3 regions of the Trichococcus sp. genome follow, and region 1 is predicted to be linked to each of the others. Evidence: riboswitches for the same ligand, from Rfam matches in the RefSeq annotation. Region 1 holds a riboswitch; each other region holds the start of a gene.
What was found. A riboswitch is a leader RNA that binds a small molecule or an ion and turns the genes downstream of it on or off. The one in region 1 is predicted to bind lysine.
Positions count from the first base shown of each region.

Region 2: linked by a shared signal. The riboswitch ahead of ACTCCX_RS02365 (ABC transporter substrate-binding protein/permease) and the one ahead of dapA (4-hydroxy-tetrahydrodipicolinate synthase) in region 1 are both predicted to bind lysine.
Region 3: linked by a shared signal. The riboswitch ahead of dapD (2,3,4,5-tetrahydropyridine-2,6-dicarboxylate N-acetyltransferase) and the one ahead of dapA (4-hydroxy-tetrahydrodipicolinate synthase) in region 1 are both predicted to bind lysine.

Region 1 covers NZ_JBSQPW010000003.1:93,260-95,527, reverse strand. The annotation lists gene ACTCCX_RS01545 (dipeptidase) at 1-442, shown strand, start outside; gene dapA (4-hydroxy-tetrahydrodipicolinate synthase) at 497-1,384, opposite strand; lysine riboswitch at 1,526-1,672, opposite strand; gene ACTCCX_RS01535 (VOC family protein) at 1,962-2,268, shown strand, end outside.
Region 2 covers NZ_JBSQPW010000005.1:73,521-75,788, reverse strand. The annotation lists gene ACTCCX_RS02370 (HAD family hydrolase) at 1-523, opposite strand, end outside; lysine riboswitch at 722-876, shown strand; partial or broken gene ACTCCX_RS02365 (ABC transporter substrate-binding protein/permease) at 1,107-2,268, shown strand, end outside.
Region 3 covers NZ_JBSQPW010000024.1:12,865-15,132, forward strand. The annotation lists gene ACTCCX_RS08055 (aminotransferase class I/II-fold pyridoxal phosphate-dependent enzyme) at 1-721, opposite strand, end outside; lysine riboswitch at 970-1,115, shown strand; gene dapD (2,3,4,5-tetrahydropyridine-2,6-dicarboxylate N-acetyltransferase) at 1,275-1,988, shown strand; gene ACTCCX_RS08065 (M20 metallopeptidase family protein) at 2,020-2,268, shown strand, end outside.

The sequences.
Region 1 (2,268 bases):
CTCTCATCTTTCGGATGCTGGCTTCTTCGATGTCGCGGCGCATTCGCAACGGCCATTCATCGCCAGCCATTCCAATGCGCGCAGCCTATGCAGCCACCCGCGCAATTTGACGGATGAGATGCTGCGGGTGCTGGCCGACCGGGGCGGCTTTGTGGGTATGAACTACTGTCTCGCTTTCCTTGATGATGATCAAGAACGGCTGAAGACCAGAGGGACCGCGGAAGCAGTAGTCGATCATATTGAGCACATCCGCAAAGTCGCAGGGCTGGACATCGTCGGGTTGGGCTCGGACTTCGACGGCATCGATGTGACGATGCAACTGAAGGATGCCTCTGCGATGGGGCTGCTTGTCGAAACGATGGAACGGCGCGGCTTCACGACGACCGAAATCGAAAAGGTCTGCCATCAAAATGCACTACGGGTATTCAAGGAACTCCTATAACATAAAAAATCCCTCCGAAGCATCAAGCATCCGGAGGGATTTTTGGTTCTGTTCTTAGATCAACCCAACTTTTTTCATTGCTGCGGCCAAACGGTCAATGACTGCTTGATCGGCACCCGTCAAAGGCAGACGCATCGGTCCTACGTTGAAGCCCAACAGTTGCATTCCGGCTTTTACGGGAATCGGATTCGGCTCAACAAACAGGCAGTCAATCAATTCTTTGTACTCGGCTTGCATTGCGGCTGCCTTTTTGATGTCGCCATCCAGAAAAGCATGCGTCATTTCAGCTGTTGCTTTCGGTGCGATATTCGCCAAGACAGAAATGACACCTTTCGCACCCAAGCTCATCAAGGGGATGATGGTGTCGTCATTCCCGGAGTAGATATCCAGACGATCGCCCAAAAGACGCAAATTATCCACAGCCTGGCTGAAGTTTCCGGTAGCGTCCTTCAAGGAAACGATGTTGTCGATTTTCGCCAGTTCCACCAAAGATTCCGGGGTAATGTTCTGGCCAGTGCGGCCCGGCACATTGTAAAGGACGATTGGAACTTTCACGCTGTTGGCGATGGCTTTGTAATGTGCAATCAAACCTTTTTGCGATGTTTTGTTGTAATACGGAGTGACGCTGAGAATCGCATCCACACCCGTTACCTCTACAGCGCGCGTCAATCCTACTCCGTGGCGTGTGTCATTGCTTCCGGCACCGCCGATGACCGGGATGCGGCCGTTCACTTTTTCGACAGTGAAACGAATGAGATGAAGTTGCTCTTCATCCGTCAGCGTTGAAGCTTCACCGGTTGTCCCTGCGATGATGATCGAATCGGTGCCGTTCGCAATCTGGAACTCGATCAGTTCTTCCAGTACCTCATAGTTTATTTCTTGGTTTTCCGTATCTTTAAACGGCGTGACGATCGCAACGCCTGATCCTTCAAAAATAGCCATGCTTATTTTCCTCCTGAATTATGTTTTTTTATTTATGAATAGACAAAAAACGACTATGAGCAAATGGTCTCATAGTCGTTCAAAACAGGCTGCATAAGCTGAAGCGTTGCATCCGTATAGTGAATTCCACCAATTTGCCCCAACGTGAGAAGCTCACCGAACAAAGCTGGGCGGCTTTGTCCGACAGTGCCAGATTTATTCAACCTTGGCCCCAATACAGAGTATTTCGGCAGCAACACCTTTCAGGAAATCCCCTACTGATTGTTAACCGCGACCTCTTCATCACATCGAATCGTATTTTGTTAATTCCACACTATCAAATACAACTCAGTCTGTCAATCATATTCTGAGTGGATGCTGAGAAAATGCTATGAAAAAGATGGCAAAAAAGACACAGAAGCTGACCGGGCAGGCGGATGCTTAGGGAACGCATATGAGCCTACGATGTGATAAAATCAAATTGAGGAAACGCTTTTACTTCAATTCGAAAAAGGGATTCCCGGATTTTTTTGCAAGCCATCCGCGCAGAGATTATCTCCAGCGCACCGGCGACGATGATGAGAGGACGTGAATAGCGATGAAGATTGAACATGTTGCAGTGTGGGTGGACGATTTGGAGCTGATGCGCGATTTTTATGTTCGTTTTTTTGACGGCAAGGCTAATAAATTATACCGTAATCCCGAAAAAGACTTCCAATCTTACTTTATTACTTTCCGTGAAGGAGCCCGTTTGGAACTCATGAAAAGGATGGATGTCAATGAACGCTATCCACTCGATATGCTGGGATGGGCGCATCTTGCCATTTCGGTCGGCAGCAAACAGAATGTCGATTATTTCACTGACAAACTCATCAAAGCAGGGTACTCATGCAAAAGCCAGCCGC
Region 2 (2,268 bases), on a different contig from region 1:
CAGGGCTGGCCTTCAAAGCCGCTTGCACATGTGCGAATGCGTCGACGTGGGGTTTGGGGAAACCGATTTTCTCGGAAATGAAGATGCGTGCTGGCGGTACCCATCGCTCCAGACCCAAGGCATTGAATTTTTTCATTTGGTGGTTTTCGGGACCGTTTGTGAAGACTGCGATCGGAATGTTCCGGCTTTTCAACTCATTCAATAGCTGCCTGATGCCTGGGCTCAAAATGATTTCTCCTTGCCTTTTTTGGTAGGTTTCCTGGAAGTCCAGTGCCTCTTCTTCGGTCAGCGTAAGTCCCAAGTCGGCGAATGTATGCTGTATGCGCATGATGTGGGACTCGGCCAACGTCAGATCCCCGCTTGAGAACAGCTCGAAAGCGGCATCGCAATGATTACGGAAAAGGGCAAAGGTGGCTTCGTCACTGTGGCTGTTCGCCAAGCGATAATGTTCCAGCACTTTGAAAAAGGGACTGGCGGTGTCGTATAAAGTATCATCCAAGTCGAATAAAATAGTAGTAGGCATTGTTGCGGTAATTCCTCCCTTTTGTACATGAAGTCAGTATAGCATCCAAAACCGGTTTTTTGGAATGGGAAATAAAGTGTGGCCAGACTGTGTGCCCGCCGGCGAGTGCGGCCGTCGGATAGCGGGGCGAAGCGCTTTTTGTTGCAAATTAAAATCGCGTACAGTATAATAGCATACATTAATGTCATACGATCATACAATAATGGAAGAGGCTGCGAACATCAAGAGTAAAATGCCCGTTTGAAAGGGGTGTTCGCCGAAATACAGCACTTGCTGTGTTGGGGCCAGGGTTAAGAATCCTGGCACTGTCAGAACGATTTGCCCAAAATCGTTTGTGGAGTACTTTCGATATTGCGGGCAGAAGGAAGCTGGATTATAGGGCCTTTTGCTTTATAGTCTATTTTTTTGCACAAAAACGGACGGAATCAGCATTGTTATGACGCTCTATGGGTCGAAAGGTGGAAAAAAGCAACCGGATAAGAAGGGCTAGTTTTTATTATTTTTGAGCAGTAAAAAGGACTATATACATTAGGAGGAAACAGAGATGAAAGTAAAGACATGGAAAAAGACAATGGCAGCTTTGATGGGATTGTTCATTTTGGCTGGTTGCGGAAACGGAGCCACTGAGGATTCATCCGCAGCAAACGGTTCGGCGGATTCGGATACATTCGTGGTCGGAATGGAAGCGGGATATCCTCCTTTTAACTGGACCCAGAATGATGACAGCAACGGCGCGGTGAAAATCGACGGCGCTGACGGTTACGCAAACGGTTATGATGTTCAAATGGCTCAAAAAGTGGCGGATGGCTTAGGCAAGGAACTGGTCATCGTCAAAACAGAATGGGATGGTTTGGTGCCGGCGTTGGTTTCATCCAAAATCGATGCGATTGTTGCAGGTATGTCGCCGACAGATGAACGCAAAGAAGCGATCGATTTCTCGGATTCCTACTATACAACTGAATTGGTGATGGTTGTCAAAGCTGATGGTGCTTATGCGGATGCGAAAGCTTTGGCCGACTTCGCGGATGCGAAAGTAACTGCACAGTTGAATACGTTGCACTATGATGTGATCGATCAGATTGCAGGCGTGCAAAAGCAACCGGCAATGGACAGTTTCACATCCATGCGCGTAGCTTTGGAATCGGGCACAATCGATGCCTACGTTTCGGAACGTCCGGAAGCGATCAGCGCTTCAGCAGCCAATTCCGCATTCAAAATGATCGAATTGGATGAAGCGGATACGTTCGAATTGTCCGCGGCTGATTCAGAAATCGCAATCGGTTTGATCAAAGAAAGCGAATTGAAAGACCAGATCAATGAAATCCTGAGCGGCATCACCGAAGAAGAACGCATCCAAATGATGGATGAAGCAATCCAAAACCAGCCATCAGCTGAATAATCAAGGCGGACGGAACATCAAAAAGGGGCATACATTAAATGGAGTTTAGTTGGGTTATCCGCATCATCGAGGAAAACTGGAGACAGTTTCTATCAGGTGCGTGGACAACGTTATATATAGCTTTAATCGGAACCATCATCGGACTAGGGATCGGTCTGATGATCGGCGTCATCCGTACGATCCCGGTTGCTGAATCGGGATGGAAAAAACACGTGTACAACGTGGTGAATTTTTTGCTGTCGTGCTACATCGAAATTTTCCGGGGCACGCCGATGATCGTTCAAGCAATGGTCATTTATTATGGCGCTGCTTTGGCGTTTGATATCGACATGAACCGCATCTTCGC
Region 3 (2,268 bases), on a different contig from region 1:
GCCATCCGGTCATCGCATAGCTCTTCGAAGTGCCGTTGATGACAATCGTCTGCTCTGGAATGTACGTGGCGATGGACGTATGGCTGCCTCCGTAGGTCAGTTCGCTGTAGATTTCATCGCTGAGCACGAAAACATCATATTTTGCAATCACTGCCGCCAAGGCTTCGACTTCCTCCTGCGCATAGGTTGCGCCGGTCGGGTTGCTTGGGTAGTTGAGCACGATCATTTTCGTCTCCGGATTGGCGTCCAGGGTAGCTTTCAGATCCGCTGGCGTAATCAGAAAGCCGGTTCTGGAAGTGTCGATCATTACGTTCTCACCGCCTGCAAGGTGCGCCACGTATTCATATTGCGGGAAGGCCGGCGAAGGGATAATCACTTTGTCGCCCGGATTCATCAGCGCGAACATTGAGGCGGTGATCGCTTCCGTGGCGCCGACAGTCAGGATGATTTCACTTTCCGCTTCATACTGCAGCCCGTATTTCCGCTCCATGAACTTTGCGATTTCCTTGCGTGTTTCGAGGACACCGGCGGAAGGCGCATAATGCGTCTGGTTCTGATTCAGCGCCTCCACGGCCGCCGCTTTGATGAAAGCCGGCGTATCGAAATCCGGCTCCCCCATCGTGAAACGGATCAGATCCTTCACATCGCTGATGGCGGCGTCGAAGTTGCGGATGGGCGATCCTTTCAATTGTTTTACCAAACGGTTCGTTTCTCTGCTCATATATTGTCTCCTCCGGATGAACTATCCTTGATGATGTCGCGTGGGAAACCCACACTTTATGAAAGTAACATAACATGATTGTGGCCTCATTTCTATACAAAGATGGCTGCTCAGGGATAATAATTAGAAAATTGCTCATTTGATGAACATTTTCACATAAAAAAGGTCATTCATCCCGGCACTTTCCGACGCGGAGCGGTTGACAGTCCTGCCGGATAAGTGTACGATTAGAAAAATGAATGAATCACCAAGCAAAAAGAGGTCGCGACTGGTCAAGAGTACCGCAAGGGAAAGGGACGGTCGCCGAAGCATGAGAATGCTGGACCCAGGTTGAACAAATGTGGGGCTGTTCCATTGTCGTTGCCCGATGACAATGGATTGCGCTTTAGCTTGGTTGGGCGAATGCAGGTCTCCGTAGCCGTAAGCACTCGCTTACCGCTATTTTTTTGCATTTCCGCAACAAATGGCCGTCCGCCGCATAGGGCAAACGCAGGCCGGCGTGCTATAATGGGCATGTTGGAACAGAAAAAAATGATCGGGAGGAAACAGCAAAATGAGCGAACTATTATTGACAGATGCTTATGAAATCGCAGCCTACATCAAAGCTGCCGAAAAGCAAACACCCATAAAACTTTACATCAAAGGGGATTTTGAAAACCCAGCCTACGAGGGCTTGAAATTCTTCGGAAGCGGAGACAGCTATACAGTCTTCGGAGATGCTTCAGCAATCTATCCTTTCCTGGAAGCTAACAAAGATAAGATCAAAGATCAGGTCATGGAATATGACAGACGCAATTCCGCGATTCCTTTGTTGGATACGACTAAGGCCGATGCCCGCATCGAGCCAGGCTCCTTCATCCGTGATCACGTGACAATCGGCAAGAGCGCGGTCATCATGATGGGTGCAGTCATCAATATCGGCGCAGTCATTGGCGAAGGCACGATGATCGATATGGGTGCGGTCGTCGGCGCACGCGGCACAATCGGCAAAAATTGCCACATCGGTGCTGGCGCAGTGGTTGCAGGCGTACTCGAGCCACCTTCGAAATCACCAGTCATCATTGAAGACGGTGTTTTGGTCGGCGCGAACGCGGTCATCATCGAAGGTGTGCACATCGGCGAAGGTGCTGTTGTCGCAGCCGGCGCAATCGTATTGGAAGACGTACCGGCTAATGCGGTTGTAGCGGGATCCCCTGCTAAAATCGTGAAGATGAAGGACGAACAGACAAGCGAAAAAACCCAATTGTTGGCTGATTTAAGAGACTAATAACTACACGCGGAGGGACCAGGTGAAGAGCATGCAAATTGCAGAATTATACGAAACGGTGAAAAAGATCCGAAGGGAGCTCCACCAGATTCCGGAGATTGGCTTCGATCTGCCGTTGACTTCGGAATATGTCCGCCAGAAACTGGTGTCATTCGGTTATGAACCAATCAGCACCGCCGAAACCGGATGGGTAGCCTTGTTGAAGGGCAAGTCGCCGGAAGCGGTCGCTTTCCGTGCGGATATGGATGCGCTGGAGGTCACCGAGGAAACCGGAGTGGAT